Regions from separate parts of the Paenibacillus sp. 1-18 genome, predicted to be linked through region 1. Evidence: predicted binding sites of a transcription regulator. Region 1 holds the regulator's gene; each other region holds the start of a gene.

Region 1 (5,247 bases):
CAAGGCTAGTCATCAGCTATTGCCAAGCTATGAGCATCTGGTCATTGATGAAGCACACCATCTGGAGGAAGTTGCTGGTAAGCATCTGGGCATGCATATGAAATATTTCACACTCGTTCATACGCTGACCCGGCTGTTCAAAGACAGCAAGAATGGACAGCTGCCTTCATTGCGTCAGCAGTTGGTAAAGTCCGGTCATGAGAAGTCAGCAGATTGGGCTTCGATCATCGACCAGGTATATCCACTTGTGCTGGAGGTCAAAGAGACATGGGATTTGTTAAGCGACAAGCTATTTGGTATGCTGCCGGAGCGAAGTGATGCGACACCGGGTGAAACGGGGCAGTTTTCTTCCCGTCTCAAGCCGTCGGCCAAGCCTGCCAAGTGGGATCAAGCGGCTGCGCTGGAAAATCAGCTAAATGTTACGCTAAGCGAAATTTTGCGCAAGGGCGATAAGCTGATGCTGGACGTAAAGGAAGAACATGACGATTATGCGGCTGACAGCCTCATTACCGATATCACGGGACTGCTCAAGGATTTGGCGGGTGTGAAGGAAAATTTGCGCTTCTTTATGCGTCTTGATGATGAAACGACCGTCTACTGGCTTGAGGCAAGCGGGCAATTTCGCAGTAAATCACTGCAATTTTATGCAGTGCCTGTAGATGTGAGCCGCCAGCTGAAAGAAATGTTTTTTGACAAAAAAAGAAGCATTATTCTGACCTCAGCTACCTTATCGGTAGATAAGTCGTTTCAGTACATGACCGATCAGCTCGGTTTGCAGGAAGCTGCAGAAGAGGGGCGGCTTATGACTTCGCAGCTCCCGTCGCCCTTTAACTACAGGGATCAGGTGTTGCTGGTCATTCCCCGGGATTTCCCGAGTGTAAAGGGAAGTGTTGGAGATGCACATTTTGTAAATATGCTCGTTAGCTCGCTAGGCTCGACTGCTCAGGCGACCGGGGGGAGAATGCTCGTTTTATTTACCTCGTACCGGATGCTCCGGCAGGTGTACGAGCCACTCAAAGAGGCATTATCTTCCAGTGATATCACTGTGCTGGGACAGGGTGTAGACAGTGGGAGCCGCAGCAAGCTGACCCGGCGTTTTCAGGAGGCCAAAGCTTCTGTATTGCTGGGAACCAGCAGCTTCTGGGAAGGTGTCGATATTCCAGGCAAGGCGCTGACTTGCTTGGCAATTGTCCGGCTGCCGTTTCAACCGCCAAATCACCCGTTGCTGGAGGCGAAAAGCGAGCTGCTTCAGCAGCAAAAGAAAAATCCATTTATGAAGCTGTCTGTTCCACAGGCGGTCATTCGCTTTAAACAGGGATTTGGGCGTTTGGTACGTACAGCGAGCGACCACGGGGTCGTCATCGTATACGATACACGTGTAATCGAATCCTATTACGGAAAGCACTTTTTGTACTCGTTACCGGGACCAAAAATGGAGCATATGCCGACGGAGCAAATGGTGCCCCGCATCTCTGAATGGCTCCAATCCGCCCCGGAGACTGAGGCATAATGGACGGATACTTAAACATGTCCGTTACAATTAGGGGGAGCAAGTATGAAATCAGATAAAATTTCAGAGGCAGTTGTGCGGAGGTTACCCGTATATTTACGTTATCTGAATGCACTGCACAAAAGGGAGGTGGCCACGGTCTCTTCCCAGGAGCTGGGACAAAGACTGAACTTGAATCCGGCTCAAATTCGCAAGGATCTTGCATATTTTGGAGATTTTGGCCGAAAGGGTATCGGTTATGATGTTACTTATCTTATTGAAAAAATACGTCATATTCTGAAAATTGATCAGCAAATCAACGTCGTATTGGTCGGAGCTGGTAATCTGGGTCAAGCGCTTTCGAATTATAATGCTTACTTAAAAGATAATATGAAAATTGTAGCGGTATTTGATGCGGTTCCAGAGAAGACGGGGACGATGATCAATACGTTGATCGTTCAGCCAATGGATCAATTGGAAGCGACCATAAAAGAAAAAAATATTCGGATCGGGATTATTACCGTACCGGATTTCGAAGCGCAACACGTGGCTGACAAACTTATTGAGAGTGGTATTGAAGCGATCTTGAACTTTGCACCGATCATTCTGAAAACCCCGGACAACATCCGGGTACATACCACAGATTTTACAACCGATTTGCTTAGCCTCGCTTATTATTTAGAGGATGGAAAGGAAGAATTGCAATATGACGGTGAATAAATGGATAATTAAAAACGGCTCCTTTGCCGTAAACGGACCGGAAGTCGGAGTAATCCATGGCTATATGATTGTGGAGGATAGCCGGATTACTTACATTGGCGAGACTTTGCCTGCGGGAGAGGAAGAGACAGACGCTTTTGACGGTAAAGGCTTGCTCTTTTTGCCAGGTCTGATTAACACTCATGGTCATGCGGCGATGTCATTGCTGCGTGGGTATGGTGATGATTTGGCACTTCAAGTATGGCTTCAGGAGAAAATGTGGCCGATGGAAGCTAAGTTCACATCTTCAGATGTGTACTGGGGTACTTCCTTGTCTGTGCTGGAAATGCTGAAAGGCGGTACGACGACCTTCCTGGACATGTATGATCATATGGATGAGGTGGCTCGTATAGCTGAAGAATCAGGCATTCGTGCGAGTCTGATGCGTGGGGCGATTGGATTATGCTCTGAGGAGGAGCAGCGAATCAAGCTGGCTGAGGCTGTGACTTTTGCACGTAACTGGCATGGTAAGGCAGATGGTCGTATTACAACGATGATGTCTCCGCATGCGCCTTACACATGCCCGCCTGCGTTTATCGAAAAATTTGTACAGGCTGCGCATGATTTGGATTTACCGCTGCACACACACATGTCCGAGACTCTTGCAGAAGTTGAGCAAAACGTACGTGATTATGGCTTGCGTCCAGTTGCACATTTGGATAAGCTCGGCTTTTTCTCCCGTCCTTCACTTGTTGCTCATGCCGTTCATTTGAACGATGAAGAAATAGCTTTGCTGGCTGAACGTGGTGTAGCGATTTCGCATAATCCGGGCAGCAACCTTAAGCTGGCAAGTGGTGTAGCAAGAGTGCCTGAACTGCTGCGTGCAGGGGTTACTGTTTCCCTCGGAACAGATGGTCCTGCCAGCAATAATAATCTGGATATGTTTGAGGAAATGCGTCTGGCTGCGCTCATTCACAAGGGAGTATCCGGTGATCCTACGGCAGTTCCTGCGAGTGAAGCGCTGCGTCTGGCAACAGAATACGGCGCGAAGTCGATTGGTTTAAAAGAGGTAGGAGTACTGGCAGCAGGCAACAAGGCTGACTTTATCGCATTAGATCTGAATCAGGCGCACTTCTTGCCGCGTACAGACCTCATTTCCCATGCCGTATACTCCGCAAGCGCCAAAGATGTGGCTCATGTGTGGGTTGATGGTCGTCAGGTCGTGAAAAACGGTGAGTGCCTGACTATGGACGAGGAACGTATCAAACATGAGGCACAAGCCGCCTTTGAAGGGCTGCTGTCGCGCTAATTCAGGTGTCACATCCCCTTAGAGAGGAAGCACAGGTTTGAAAAATAAGAAAAAATGGATAGCGGTCGCCGTTTTGGCCGTGATACTGATCCTGGTCAGCATGTTCTGGTATTATTCTTATGTTACGCAAGACCAGGTGGCTGAGAGAAATGCCGCTATCATAAAGGCCAAGCAATCGGGTGGTCTGGTCAGCACGACTCGTACATGGAAGTCAGTATGGAGTCAGGTATATTGGGTAGTTCAAGGGAAAAATGCCCAAAATGAAAATATAATGGTGTGGGTTCCCTTTCAAAAAGTGGAGGGACAGCCTAATGTACCTGCCGCAGATAATAGCGGTATCCATACCGAGCTATTGAAAAACGGAGTCGACGAGGAAAAAATGAAGGCAATCATTCAGCAGCAGCTTCCAGATGCAGAGATTGTGAGTCTCCAGCCGAGTGTGTTCAATGGCGAATATGTTTGGCAGCTGTTTTACAATGATGGAAGTCATCATAACTATACCTTTTACCGTTTCTCAGATGGGGGATCGACGGGGGTAAAGTATACATTGCCTAACTACTAGAGTGATGTGGGGAGTGGCTGATGATGGTTTGAAGGGGTAGGAGTGCCTGGGAGCGCTGCGTAGTCCATTTGATCTTACGATCGCTGTTGCCGCCGGATTTTTTTCGATTAGATTCTTATGGGGAAAATCCGGCGGCAAAGGCGAACGCTCCGCTTCTTCAGATTCAAATGGCCCACTCAGATGGCTGACCGCCATGGAGTCACTCCAAACACCAGGGAGTTGAGGTAGGAGGGAACGGACGCCGCGCTTATCTCCGTTTTGGGTTTTACATCTGTCAATCTTGTTCCCGGATTTCTCCTCTGACATAGGCTTATTCGAGAAATCTGGAGGCGGCCGATGGAAAGCATCATCCCCTGCGGAGTGGCGCAAAAGGTAACTTTTAAACTCCGTTTATATATCTTGGAATGATTGAAAGTTAAAAAAAAGACGTAAATACGATGAATTCGTATTTACGTCTTTTTGATTTTATGTTTGATTAGGATTTATCATAGCATAACTATTTGAGTATAAAACCGTATCCGCCTGTGCAGTACCTTCATATGTAATTTTAAAAGTTTGGATTACATGTTGTTCATTTACCTTAAACAGGTATAAAGTGAAGTCTATTACATATCTCATAATGTTTTTTTCCTAAAAATGGTTCAATTATAGATATTGACTAACGTAAGCCATAATTTCGTGGCTATGTTATCATGACTACTTATACGCAAAAGGAGATTCATGAACATGGGAAAAATGGATGGGAAAGTTGCATTGGTAACAGGTGGAGGTCAAGGGATTGGTCGGGCTATCGCTTTACGGCTGAGTCAAGATGGCTTTGCCGTTGCAGTCGTGGATTTAAATGAAAGTACAGCTCAAAGTGTTGCTCGAGAGATCGCAAAGGCAGGAGGGCACTCGCTTGCGCTTAAAGTTGATGTCTCCGTCCGGGATCAGGTTTTCGCCGCCGTACAGGAGACAGCTGAGAAACTCGGTGGCTTTGATGTTATCGTGAATAATGCTGGGATTGCTCCTTCCAAGCTATTGGATGATGTTACGCTGGCTGATTTTGACAAGCTGTTTCACATTAATGTGACCAGTGTATTGTGGGGCATGCAGGCGGCCACAGCCAAATTTAGAGAGTTGGGTCATGGTGGTAAAATCATTAATGCCTCTTCCCAGGCAGGTCATGTCGGTAATGCCAATCTAGGT
Region 2 (5,247 bases), on a different contig from region 1:
GCCAAATAGTCTACACGTGCTTCAAAATCCTTCGGATCGAAACCGAGTTGCTGGAACGATTCCTCAATGCCGAGTGTTTTGTTCATCTTGCGAATTGCTTCGATCAGACTGTTAACCCCTTCTTCAGTGGTGCGAGCAGGCAATCCCAATATACGAGCAATCTCTGCATAACGCTCATCCGCAACAAAATGCGAATATTTAGGGAACGAAGCGAATTTTGTCGGTTTTTTTGCATTGTAGCGAATGACGTGCGGCATCAAGATGGCATTTGTACGACCATGCGCTGTATGGTACTGTCCGCCCCATTTGTGCGCAAGACTGTGGTTAATGCCTAAGAATGCATTAGCAAACGCCATCCCTGCGAGAGTGGAAGCATTATGCATTTTTTCGCGAGCCAGCTTATCGCCGGTCAGAGCCGACTGCTCCAGATACTGGAACACCAGTTGAATGGCTTTAATGGCCAGACCGTCTGTGTAGTCATTTGCCATTACGGACACATAGGCCTCAATGGCGTGTGTCAAAACATCCATACCTGTATCCGCTACAGCTGTTTTAGGTAACGAATATACAAACACAGGGTCAATAATTGCCACATCAGGAGTCAGCTCATAGTCAGCCAGCGGGTACTTGGTGTTGCCCAGGTTTTTGTCTGTAATTACCGCGAAAGAAGTAACTTCCGAACCTGTACCCGAAGTTGTAGGAATAGCTACAAATTGTGCTTTTTGGCCCAGACGTGGGTATTTGTAAATCCGTTTGCGAATATCCATGAATTTTTGTTTCAGGTTATTGAAATCTGTATCTGGATATTCATAGAACAGCCACATGCCCTTAGCTGCATCCATTGGGGAGCCGCCGCCCAGTGCGATAATACAATCCGGTTGGAAACGTCTCATCATTTCAGTACCACGTTCTACCGTAACTGTCGATGGATCTGGCTCTACTTCAGAGAAAACTTCAATAGCTACTGGTGTTTGGCGTTGGTGCAAATAATGAATGACACGATCCACATAGCCGAGTTTCACCATCATAGGGTCCGTGACAATGGCTACACGTGTGATATCAGGCATTTTAGCAAGATATTGAGTCGAATTTTTTTCAAAATAAATTTTGGAAGGTACTTTGAACCATTGCATACTCACCGTCCGCTTCGCCACCCTTTTCACGTTAATCAAATTGACTGCCGATACGTTCGACGAAGTTGAGTTACGTCCGTAGGAACCGCAACCGAGCGTCAACGATGGAAGGTTGGTGTTGTAGAGGTCACCAATCGCACCATGCGTGGAAGGTGCATTTACAATGATACGGCCTGTTTGCAAACGGTTTGCGAAGCGGGCGATAACGTCCTCATCGTTCGAGTGAATAGCGGACGAGTGGCCCATACCCCCGAATTCCACGACTTCAGCAGCGCGTTGAATACCTTGTTCAGCATTTTTAACTTTATAACAAGCCAATACGGGACTCAGTTTTTCCGCGGACAATGGGAATTTTGTTCCCACCCCTTCAATTTCAGCGACCAAAATTTTGGTTCCTGCAGGTACGGTGATACCGCTCATTTCAGCAATTTTTACAGCGGACTGTCCGACGATAGCCGGGTTCACTGCACATTTTTCTACATTCATAGCTCCTTGGGTGAGCTTAGCTGCTTCTTCTTTATTTACAAAATAGCAACCGTTAGCGATCATCAATTTTTTCACTTGCTCGAAGATTGGCTCTTCGATAATAACCGCTTGCTCGGAAGCACAGATCATACCGTTATCAAAAGATTTGGAGAGGATCAGATCGTTCACAGCCTGCTTGATGTCCGCTGTCTTTTCAATGAAGCAAGGCACGTTACCAGGACCTACGCCCAGAGCAGGTTTACCGCAGCTATATGCCGCCTTAACCATGCCCGATCCACCAGTTGCCAGAATCAGCGCCACATCAGGGTGATTCATAAGTGAATTTGTCTTATCCATCGAAGGAGCTTCAATCCATTGAATGCAATCAGCCGGAGCCCCATGTTTAACGGCTGCTTCAAGCAAGACACGAGCTGCTTCCGCACTACACGATTGAGCGGATGGGTGGAAACCGAAAATGATTGGGTTACGTGTTTTAATGGCAATCAACGCTTTGAACATGGTAGTCGAAGTCGGGTTTGTCACTGGAGTGATCCCCATAATGATGCCGACTGGCTCAGCTATCTTTTGAAAACTGTCAAAATCATTATCTTCAATGACACCGACGGTTTTTTCATTTTTAATGCTGTGATAGACATATTCTGTTGCAAACATGTTTTTGGTAATTTTGTCCTCATACACACCGCGTCCTGTTTCTTCAACAGCCAGCTTCGCCAGATGCATATGTTTATCCATCCCTGCGAGTGCCATTGCTTGTACGATTTCATCAATCTGTTCCTGATTCATACTCATAAAAGCTTGCTGTGCCCGGTTCGCCCGGTCAATCAACGTTTGAATATACTGCTCTGCGCTTTGCTCTTTTTGGATAACCTCGTTTTTAACAGCCATTTCCCTCATCCTCCTGTTATCTCGTGTATATCTCTTGTTCACGCACTGATCGTAACACAGCTTTCCAAGATATTTTGTGATTTTTTTCACAATCTATTTAAAATTTTATTTGATGAAGTGAATTAAATCACAAAGTTTGAAATTCTGCCACTTTTACCCCCTCTTCTTGCCCCAAAAACTCATAGCGCAGGTATATAATGAATTTGAATTGATCAAGTTGCAGATAAAAAACATAGGAACCAAAGGGGAAATGGACGATGAGAAACCCTACTAACGTAATGGAAGCTCGCGGTAACACCTGTTGCTTCTCGGAGGCCAGCTTCAACCGGCTGCAAGTGATGATGAAAGATCGAGTTATGCCAGAAAGTTCGCATCTGTTCTGGGAAGGAGATGCAGCGGATAAGCTGTTTTATATCAAACGCGGACGCGTGAAAGTAACGAAAACAACGGATGAGGGTAAGGAACTTATTCTATATATGTACCAAAGTGGCGATCTAGTGGGTCAAGCTGATCCATTTTTCGGCACTAAGCATTCCTTTTCTGCTGAGGTTCTGGAAGACAGCGATATTGGTGTAATTGATCATACAGACCTGGAGCTGCTCATTTGTCAGCATTGTGATTTTGCTATTGACTTTATGAAATGGATGGGGTCGCATCACCGCATTACTCAGACCAAGTTCCGCGATCTGATGATGTACGGTAAGCCTGGAGCTCTTTGCTCAACACTTATTCGATTATGCAACACCTATGGTGAGCCTCACGGTGATTATATCCTGATTCATAAAAAAATTACGCATACTGACCTTTCCAATATGATCGGTGCTACCCGGGAAAGTGTAAACCGGATGCTAAGCGACCTGCGTAAGAAAAATGCAGTTGAATATGATAACGGTATGATTGTTGTCAAGGATTTGGAAATGCTGCAAGGCGTGTGTCACTGTGAATTGTGTCCACGTGAGATTTGCCGGATTTAATTAATCTTTTCTAATGCAAACGGGAGTGTTCTATGCCATTTTGGCTATAAAACACTCCCTTATTTTATTTCCTATTCTCCCCAAAAAGCAACTAGCGATGTGCCTCCATGATCCATCCTACCTTTAGAACTGAAAGCACAGGTAACTTAGATTACCCATCTCATAGCTTCTGTGGATGACCTTGGCCTTGTTCGCTGGATTTCCACTCCCCATTGCAATAAACAAAGGCACAAAATGCTCTGCTCTTGGTACCGCTTGATGGGCATACGGTGCTTCACTTTCATAACGATCCAAAGCTTCTATATCCCCATTTTGTACCTTGTCTATAACCCAGTCATCAAAATCAATGGCCCAAGGCTCTGTTTTCGTTTCTCCCCATTTGACGATACGCAGGTTATGGACAGTTACACCACTGCCAATGACCAGAATATCCTGTTCTCCGAGCCTGCGCAGTACTTCACCAATGGCATATTGTGCCTTGGGCGAGAGATACGGATTTACAGAAATTTGAACGACCGGGACGTCCGCCTCAGGATACATACGATGCAATAGTGTCCAGGCCCCATGATCCAGGCCTCTTACTTGGTCTGTTTGTACTTCAATGCCCTTTTGTTCGTATAATTCTTTCAGCTTATTTGCCAGTTCCACCGAACCATGTGCAGGATACTTCACCGCATACAGCTCCGGCGGGAATCCGCCAAAGTCATAAATTGTATCATATACGTCATCCGTCGAGCTGATTGTCAGTGCCTGCGTCTCCCAATGGGCAGTGAAAATAACAATAGCCTTGGGTCGAATATTCTTCCCTAATCTCTCTAAAAAAGCAGTATAGTCGGTCTGTTCAATAGCAAGCATCGGTGACCCGTGGGCCAAAAATAAAGCTGGTGTCATATAAAATTCCCTTATCATTCATCGGTTTATTTTTTTCAATAAGTAACTTTATGTAAGTAATAATACATAAGTAATAAGGTCATGTCAATAAAGAGTTTTGCATACACTTAAGGGTCAGCCACTGATAAATAAAGATTGATATAGGTATAAAGTCATAGTAATATGTAACTAATATTTTTTAAAAAATTTACTACATTTTGATACAAAGGACTGGTTTCTATGGAGATACATACTTCTAATTGCCCAAAATGCGGTTCGGTTTTCCGTCAGAATCTTAGAAACCTGTGCAATGCTTGTATCCAAGAAGAAAATGTTTTCTTTGACCGCTGCTCCAACTATTTGTGGAAGCACCCTGCTACGCACACCCGTCAACTTAGTAATGCAACCGGGACACCTATGAAATTGCTTACAGACTGGGTAAGAGCAGGCAAGTTTCCCTCCACATACAACCAGCTTGATTATCCTTGCGAGTCCTGCCAATCCTCCATTTATGCAGGAAGGCTGTGCCATTCCTGCCTAGGTACATTCCGTACAGCCGCACTTGATATTCAAACTCGTATTCCACGCCGCACGGTAGCCGGATTATTTTCAATTGCGGGACGCGCCAAAAGCTATTAAGTGTACTATAGCTTGCACACAATAAAAACAGCCTTTTTCTAGAAAAAGGCTGTTTTGCTATGAAAAACGCTTATTTAGTTTGGTGCTCATCTAATCCATTCCTCAGCCCAAAATTGAATCTGCTCCATTACCGGTTGCAGTGCACGACCTTTGGTAGTAAGCTCGTATTCAATACGGACAGGAGTTTCCGGGTATACATGACGAGTAAGAATCCCTTCATTTTCCAGATCTTTCATCCGCTCTGATAACATTTTATCACT
Region 3 (5,247 bases), on a different contig from region 1:
TATGACGAATATAAAGATCGGGGCTTGGTTGTATTAGGCTTCCCTTGTAACCAATTTGGCGGTCAGGAGCCGGGCAGCAGCGAGGAAGCGGCTGAATTTTGCCAATTGAATTACGGAGTTTCATTCCCAGTATTCGCCAAAGTGGATGTCAACGGTCCAGATACAGCGCCTCTATTTGATTATTTGAAGCAGCAGCAGCCTGGAGAGCAGGAAAAGGGTACGATTCAATGGAATTTCACGAAGTTCATTGTGAACCGTGATGGCGTGCCTGTGGCCCGTTTTGAGCCTAAGGAATCACCGGAGGCCATGAAAACGGTCATTGAGCAATTGCTATAATAGCCTTGCTGTAGCTTCAAAGTATATGTTTAAAAGGGTTCGTTTTCCGGTACTTCTTCGGGAAAACGGCCCTTTTTTGCTGTCTATATATCACATTTACTGGATGGTCGCTGCTTCTTTTGAAAGTTGATTTAAAGGCATAATCAGGGTCATACAGGGAAAACTATATAAAGCATTAAGTTGCCTCATCAAATGACAGGCTATGTGCATCCTTGATTTTTTTAATTGTGGACAAATTGTGAATATCATAAAAAGCTATTGTAATGTGAAAAATATCACACTATAATGAGTGCATGAAGTGAAAAAAATCACAAGAAACAATTTGGTTACGTGAAACAATTCACAATTATTATATAATGTTGCCCACACACCAAGGAGGAATTTAACATGAAAGTAGCAGTTATCGGATGTACACACGCAGGCACGGCAGCTATCGTCAACACAGCTAAATGTTATCCAGAAGCTGAAATTACCGTTTACGAGCGTAATGATAATATTTCATTTTTATCTTGTGGTATTGCACTGTACGTAGGTGGTGTCGTCAAGGACCCGCACGGATTGTTTTATTCATCCCCGGATCAGCTGGCTGACATGGGTGTAGTGACCAAGATGCTTCATGAGGTAACGAATGTAGATACAGCAGGCAAAACGCTGCGTGCACGTAATCTCCAAACAGGTGAAGAATTTACGGACACATTTGATAAATTGATTGTAACGACAGGCTCTTGGCCTATTATTCCGAAGCTGGAAGGCATTGAGCTTGATCATATTTTGCTCTGTAAAAACTATAATCATTCGAATGAAATTATTGAGAAAGCCAAGCATGTACAGAACATCACAGTTGTCGGAGCCGGCTACATCGGTGTTGAGCTGGTGGAAGCTTTCCAAATGAACGGTAAAAACGTAACGCTGATCGACAGCGCTGATCGTATATTGAATAAATATTTGGACCACGAGTATACAGACCGGATTGAAAATTCTCTGAAAGAACACGGCATCAAGCTGGTACTGGGCGAAACCGTGAGTCGGTTTGAGGGGACGAATGGCAAGGTGAGTAAAGTCGTGACCTCTCAAGGAGAATATGAAACAGAGCTTGTTATTCTTTGCATCGGATTCCGTCCTCAAACAGATTTGCTCAAAGGTCAGGTAGATATGATGCCTAACGGTGCGATCATTGTAGACAATTATATGCAAAGTAGCTGCCCGGACGTGTTTGCAGCAGGTGATAGCTGTGCAATTCGCTACAACCCCACAGGCAAAACGGCTTATATCCCACTGGCAACGAACGCGGTTCGTATGGGTACGCTGGTGGCACGCAATCTGGTACAACCGACCATTGCCTACATGGGAACACAAGGAACTTCGGGTATCAAAATTTATGAAGACAATATTGCAGGAACAGGTCTGACGGAAGCGGCGGCAGCAGACGAAGGAATGAATATTGAGGCCGTAACCATTGAGGACAGCTATCGGCCTGAATTTATGCCAACCTCTGAAAAGGTGCTGCTGAAAGTGGTATATGAGCAGGAGACACGGAGAATTGTTGGCGCTCAAATTATGTCGAAGGTGGATTTGACTCAATCTATTAATACGCTATCTGTGGCCATTCAAAATCATATGACCATTGACCAGCTGGCCTTTGTCGATTTCTTCTTCCAGCCGCATTATAACAAGCCTTGGAATTTCTTGAATGCAGCAGGGCTGCAAGCATTGCCTTCGTTGGCTGAACGAAAACCAGTTACCGTATAATTTGATTTGTCTGTGACATTGTTCATAAGTTTGTCAACAATCTAAGACGTATGAACGAATCCTTATAGTACAATATAGAGAGCATAAGGATTAGGGGGTAAGTAGATAATGGGTTTGTTTTATATCCTTTTTCTTGTAGCTGTGGCGGTAATCGGCCTCGGCGGAGTTATTTGGTTCTTGAGAGCAGTTGAAAAGGAAGAATACAATTAAATGTAAAGCGCGTAGTAGCGCAGTAGATGCAATAATACAGAAAGACAGTCCTTTTTCCAAGGGCTGTTTTTTTATAACTAAGAAAGTGATTTTTTTCACAAACAAAATCACTGATTTTAAATAAAATATGAGAGAAGAATATTTGAATAAAAAGATGTTAAAGGAGCGGGGACATATGGCAAGCTATAAACCGGGGCAAATCGCCGAAAAGACGGTGGAAACAGGAGTGGCCAAAGCGAACAACCCGTGGACTGTGTCGGTGGTATTGGGATTTTTGGCAGGTGCATTTATTGCACTCGGGTTCTTGCTGGATATACGGGTTATTGCAAGCGCGCCTAAGGAATGGGGGAGTATTGCTACCTTTATAGGGGCTTCCGTGTTCCCTGTAGGGCTGATATTAGTATTGATCGCTGGCGGAGAATTGCTGACTGGTAATATGATGGCTGTCCCTTTGGCGAGATGGGCAGGACGGATTAAGACTGGGGCCATGCTTCGTAATCTGGTGATTATTACGCTCAGTAATTTTGCAGGTGCGTTATTTGTTGCATTTTTTTTCGGTCATGTGCTGGGTCTGACAGAGGCAGGTCCTTATTTGGAGAAAGTGGTGGATATGGCAGGTCATAAACTGCATGAAAGCTTTTTGCAATCGTTTATATCTGGTATTGGATGTAACTGGCTAGTAGCACTGGCTGTATGGCTGGCATATAGCACGGATTCAACAGGTGGAAAAATTATGGGGATTTGGTTCCCTACAATGTCCTTTGTTGCTATTGGCTTCCAGCACGTTGTGGCCAATATGTTCCTCATTCCGGCAGCTATCTTTGCAGGCCATTTTTCATGGGCAGATTATATCATGAACTTTATTCCGGTTTGGTTGGGAAATTTGGTTGGAGGAAGTCTGTTTGTGGCTGGGGCTTATTGGTTAGCCTATTTGAAAAAGCCGCATGCCGATGCACATCCAATAAGCGGAACTCAAGCTGCTGCTCCGATTGCTCCAAATCAGCTGAGTGATCGCATTTGATTCGTTACTCTTAACAGAATCGAACCAAGTAAATCCGCCATGACAGGTCCGGGGGAACGAAACCTATCATGGCGGATTTTTTTGGGAGTGGTCCATGATTTGGCATGGAGGATGAGTGTGCTCTCGTCCCTAATGCCTTGATCTTTTTTACCCCTGCCAAGTAAAGATGAAACAGGGCTCTAAAAAAATAATTGTGATTTTGCAAAAATCCGTTTTGCTCTATGCAGCAGGCGGATTTTTTGGCTTTTTGATCAGAAGCTGCATGACAAAACCTTCTCTTGCCATAGGTCATAGCTGTAGATATGATAAGAGCAGTGTGATTTTTGGAAACAGTAATGGAAAGGAGCATCAACACATGGATCATCGCAACAGCGCGCCTCCTGAGGCTACGCTTCAACCAGACTTGCAAAGGGGGCAGCAGATGACGGAGCGTGCCAATGGTATTTTTCCGGCTGTGTGCCCGCTAGATTGCCCAGATACGTGTGGGCTCCTGCTTCACAAGGAAAATGGAAAAATTGTCAAGGTGACTGGCAACCCGGATCATCCCATTACAAAAGGGGCCATTTGTAATAAAGTTCGTAATATGACGGAGCGGGTATATGACCCTGATCGGGTGCTCTATCCGCTGAAGCGTGTAGGCCCCAAGGGAGAAGGAAAGTTTGAACGAATTAGCTGGGAGGAGGCAGTCGATACCATTACAGGCCGGTTCAAGGAGTTGATTCGTACGGACGGCCCGGAATCAATTCTCCCCTACAGCTTTTATGGCAATATGGGCGTATTGAGTGTGGATGGGATGGATCGCCGTTTTTTTAATGCGCTGGGCTCTAGCCAGCTAGACCAGACGATTTGCAGCGTAGCTGGGAATGAAGGCTGGGCATCTGTCATGGGTTTTAAAGGGGGAACCAGCCCGGAGGACACAGAGGATGCAGACCTCATTATTGTATGGGGTGGAAATGTCATCAGCACGAACATGCATCAGGTCGTATTGGCCGAGAAGGCACGTAAAAAAGGTGCCAAGGTGGTTGTTATTGATGTTCATCGTAACCGGACGGCGCAATGGGCGGATTGGTTCATTCCTTTATATCCAGGGACGGATACGGCGCTCGCGCTGGGAATGATGAACGTGCTGTTCGAGCAAGGGCTAACGGACGACGAATTTTTGCACCGCTACACGGTAGGTCATGAGGAGCTGCGCGAGCATGTTAAGGCGTACACCCCAGAGCGGGTAGCGCGTATCACGGGTGTACCCGCAGCGGATATTATCCGCCTAGCGGAGATGTACGGACAGGCGCGAGCGGCGTATATCAATATCGGCAACGGCGTACAGCATCATGATAATGGCGGCATGAATGTACGTGCGGTAACATGCTTGCCCGCGCTCACTGGACAATGGCTCAAGCATGGAGGGGGCGCTTCACGCTCCAATGGCGCTTATGCCAAATTGAACGGCACCAATCTTGCGCGTCCTGATCTGCGCCGGAACCCGGATGCCCGGGTGATCAACATGAACCGGATCGGAGAAGCATTGCTGCAAAAGGATGAGCCCATCAAGGCGCTGTTCGTATATTGCAGCAATCCGGTGGTCGTAGCACCGGATGCGAAACGGGTGACGCAGGGGTTTGAACGGGAGGATCTATTCACGGTCGTGCATGACCTGTTTCTGACCGATACGGCCCGCTATGCCGATATCGTGCTGCCTGCATCGTCTTCTTTTGAAGGTACAGACCTGTACAAATCCTACTGGCATCACTATATCCAGATGCAGAAGCCAGTCATTGCTCCGCTCGGAGAAAGCAAAAGCAACTATGAGCTGTTTAGCCTGCTCGGACGAGCCATGGGCTTTGATGAAGCTGCATTTACGGAAAGTGAAGAGGACATGATCGCGAGCGCGCTGGATAACCCAACGAATCCTTATCTTAAGGGTGTAACTT

What was found. Region 1 encodes Rex, which represses fermentation and respiration genes when NADH is low (regulators of the CRP and FNR family bind a similar motif). Its sites were predicted from a motif close to TTGTGAAATATTTCACAA; they were not measured.
Region 2: the regulator Rex is predicted to act here: its motif matches at 2,579-2,596, upstream of adhE (bifunctional acetaldehyde-CoA/alcohol dehydrogenase).
Region 3: the regulator Rex is predicted to act here: its motif matches at 2,379-2,396, upstream of L693_RS0109160 (formate/nitrite transporter family protein).

What each region holds. Positions count from the first base shown of each region.
Region 1 covers NZ_ASSB01000293.1:21,403-26,649, reverse strand. The annotation lists gene dinG (ATP-dependent DNA helicase DinG) at 1-1,510, shown strand, start outside; gene L693_RS0118335 (redox-sensing transcriptional repressor Rex) at 1,556-2,209, shown strand; gene L693_RS0118330 (amidohydrolase) at 2,196-3,497, shown strand; gene L693_RS0118325 (cell wall elongation regulator TseB-like domain-containing protein) at 3,535-4,059, shown strand; gene L693_RS0118315 ((S)-acetoin forming diacetyl reductase) at 4,786-5,247, shown strand, end outside.
Region 2 covers NZ_ASSB01000348.1:19,994-25,240, forward strand. The annotation lists gene adhE (bifunctional acetaldehyde-CoA/alcohol dehydrogenase) at 1-2,504, opposite strand, end outside; gene L693_RS0123140 (Crp/Fnr family transcriptional regulator) at 2,762-3,478, shown strand; gene L693_RS0123145 (DODA-type extradiol aromatic ring-opening family dioxygenase) at 3,602-4,369, opposite strand; gene L693_RS29580 (hypothetical protein) at 4,589-4,987, shown strand; gene L693_RS0123150 (winged helix-turn-helix transcriptional regulator) at 5,074-5,247, opposite strand, start outside.
Region 3 covers NZ_ASSB01000137.1:6,493-11,739, forward strand. The annotation lists gene L693_RS0109145 (glutathione peroxidase) at 1-336, shown strand, start outside; gene L693_RS0109150 (FAD-dependent oxidoreductase) at 724-2,085, shown strand; gene L693_RS0109160 (formate/nitrite transporter family protein) at 2,471-3,316, shown strand; gene L693_RS0109165 (hypothetical protein) at 3,327-3,680, opposite strand; gene L693_RS0109170 (molybdopterin-containing oxidoreductase family protein) at 3,672-5,247, shown strand, end outside.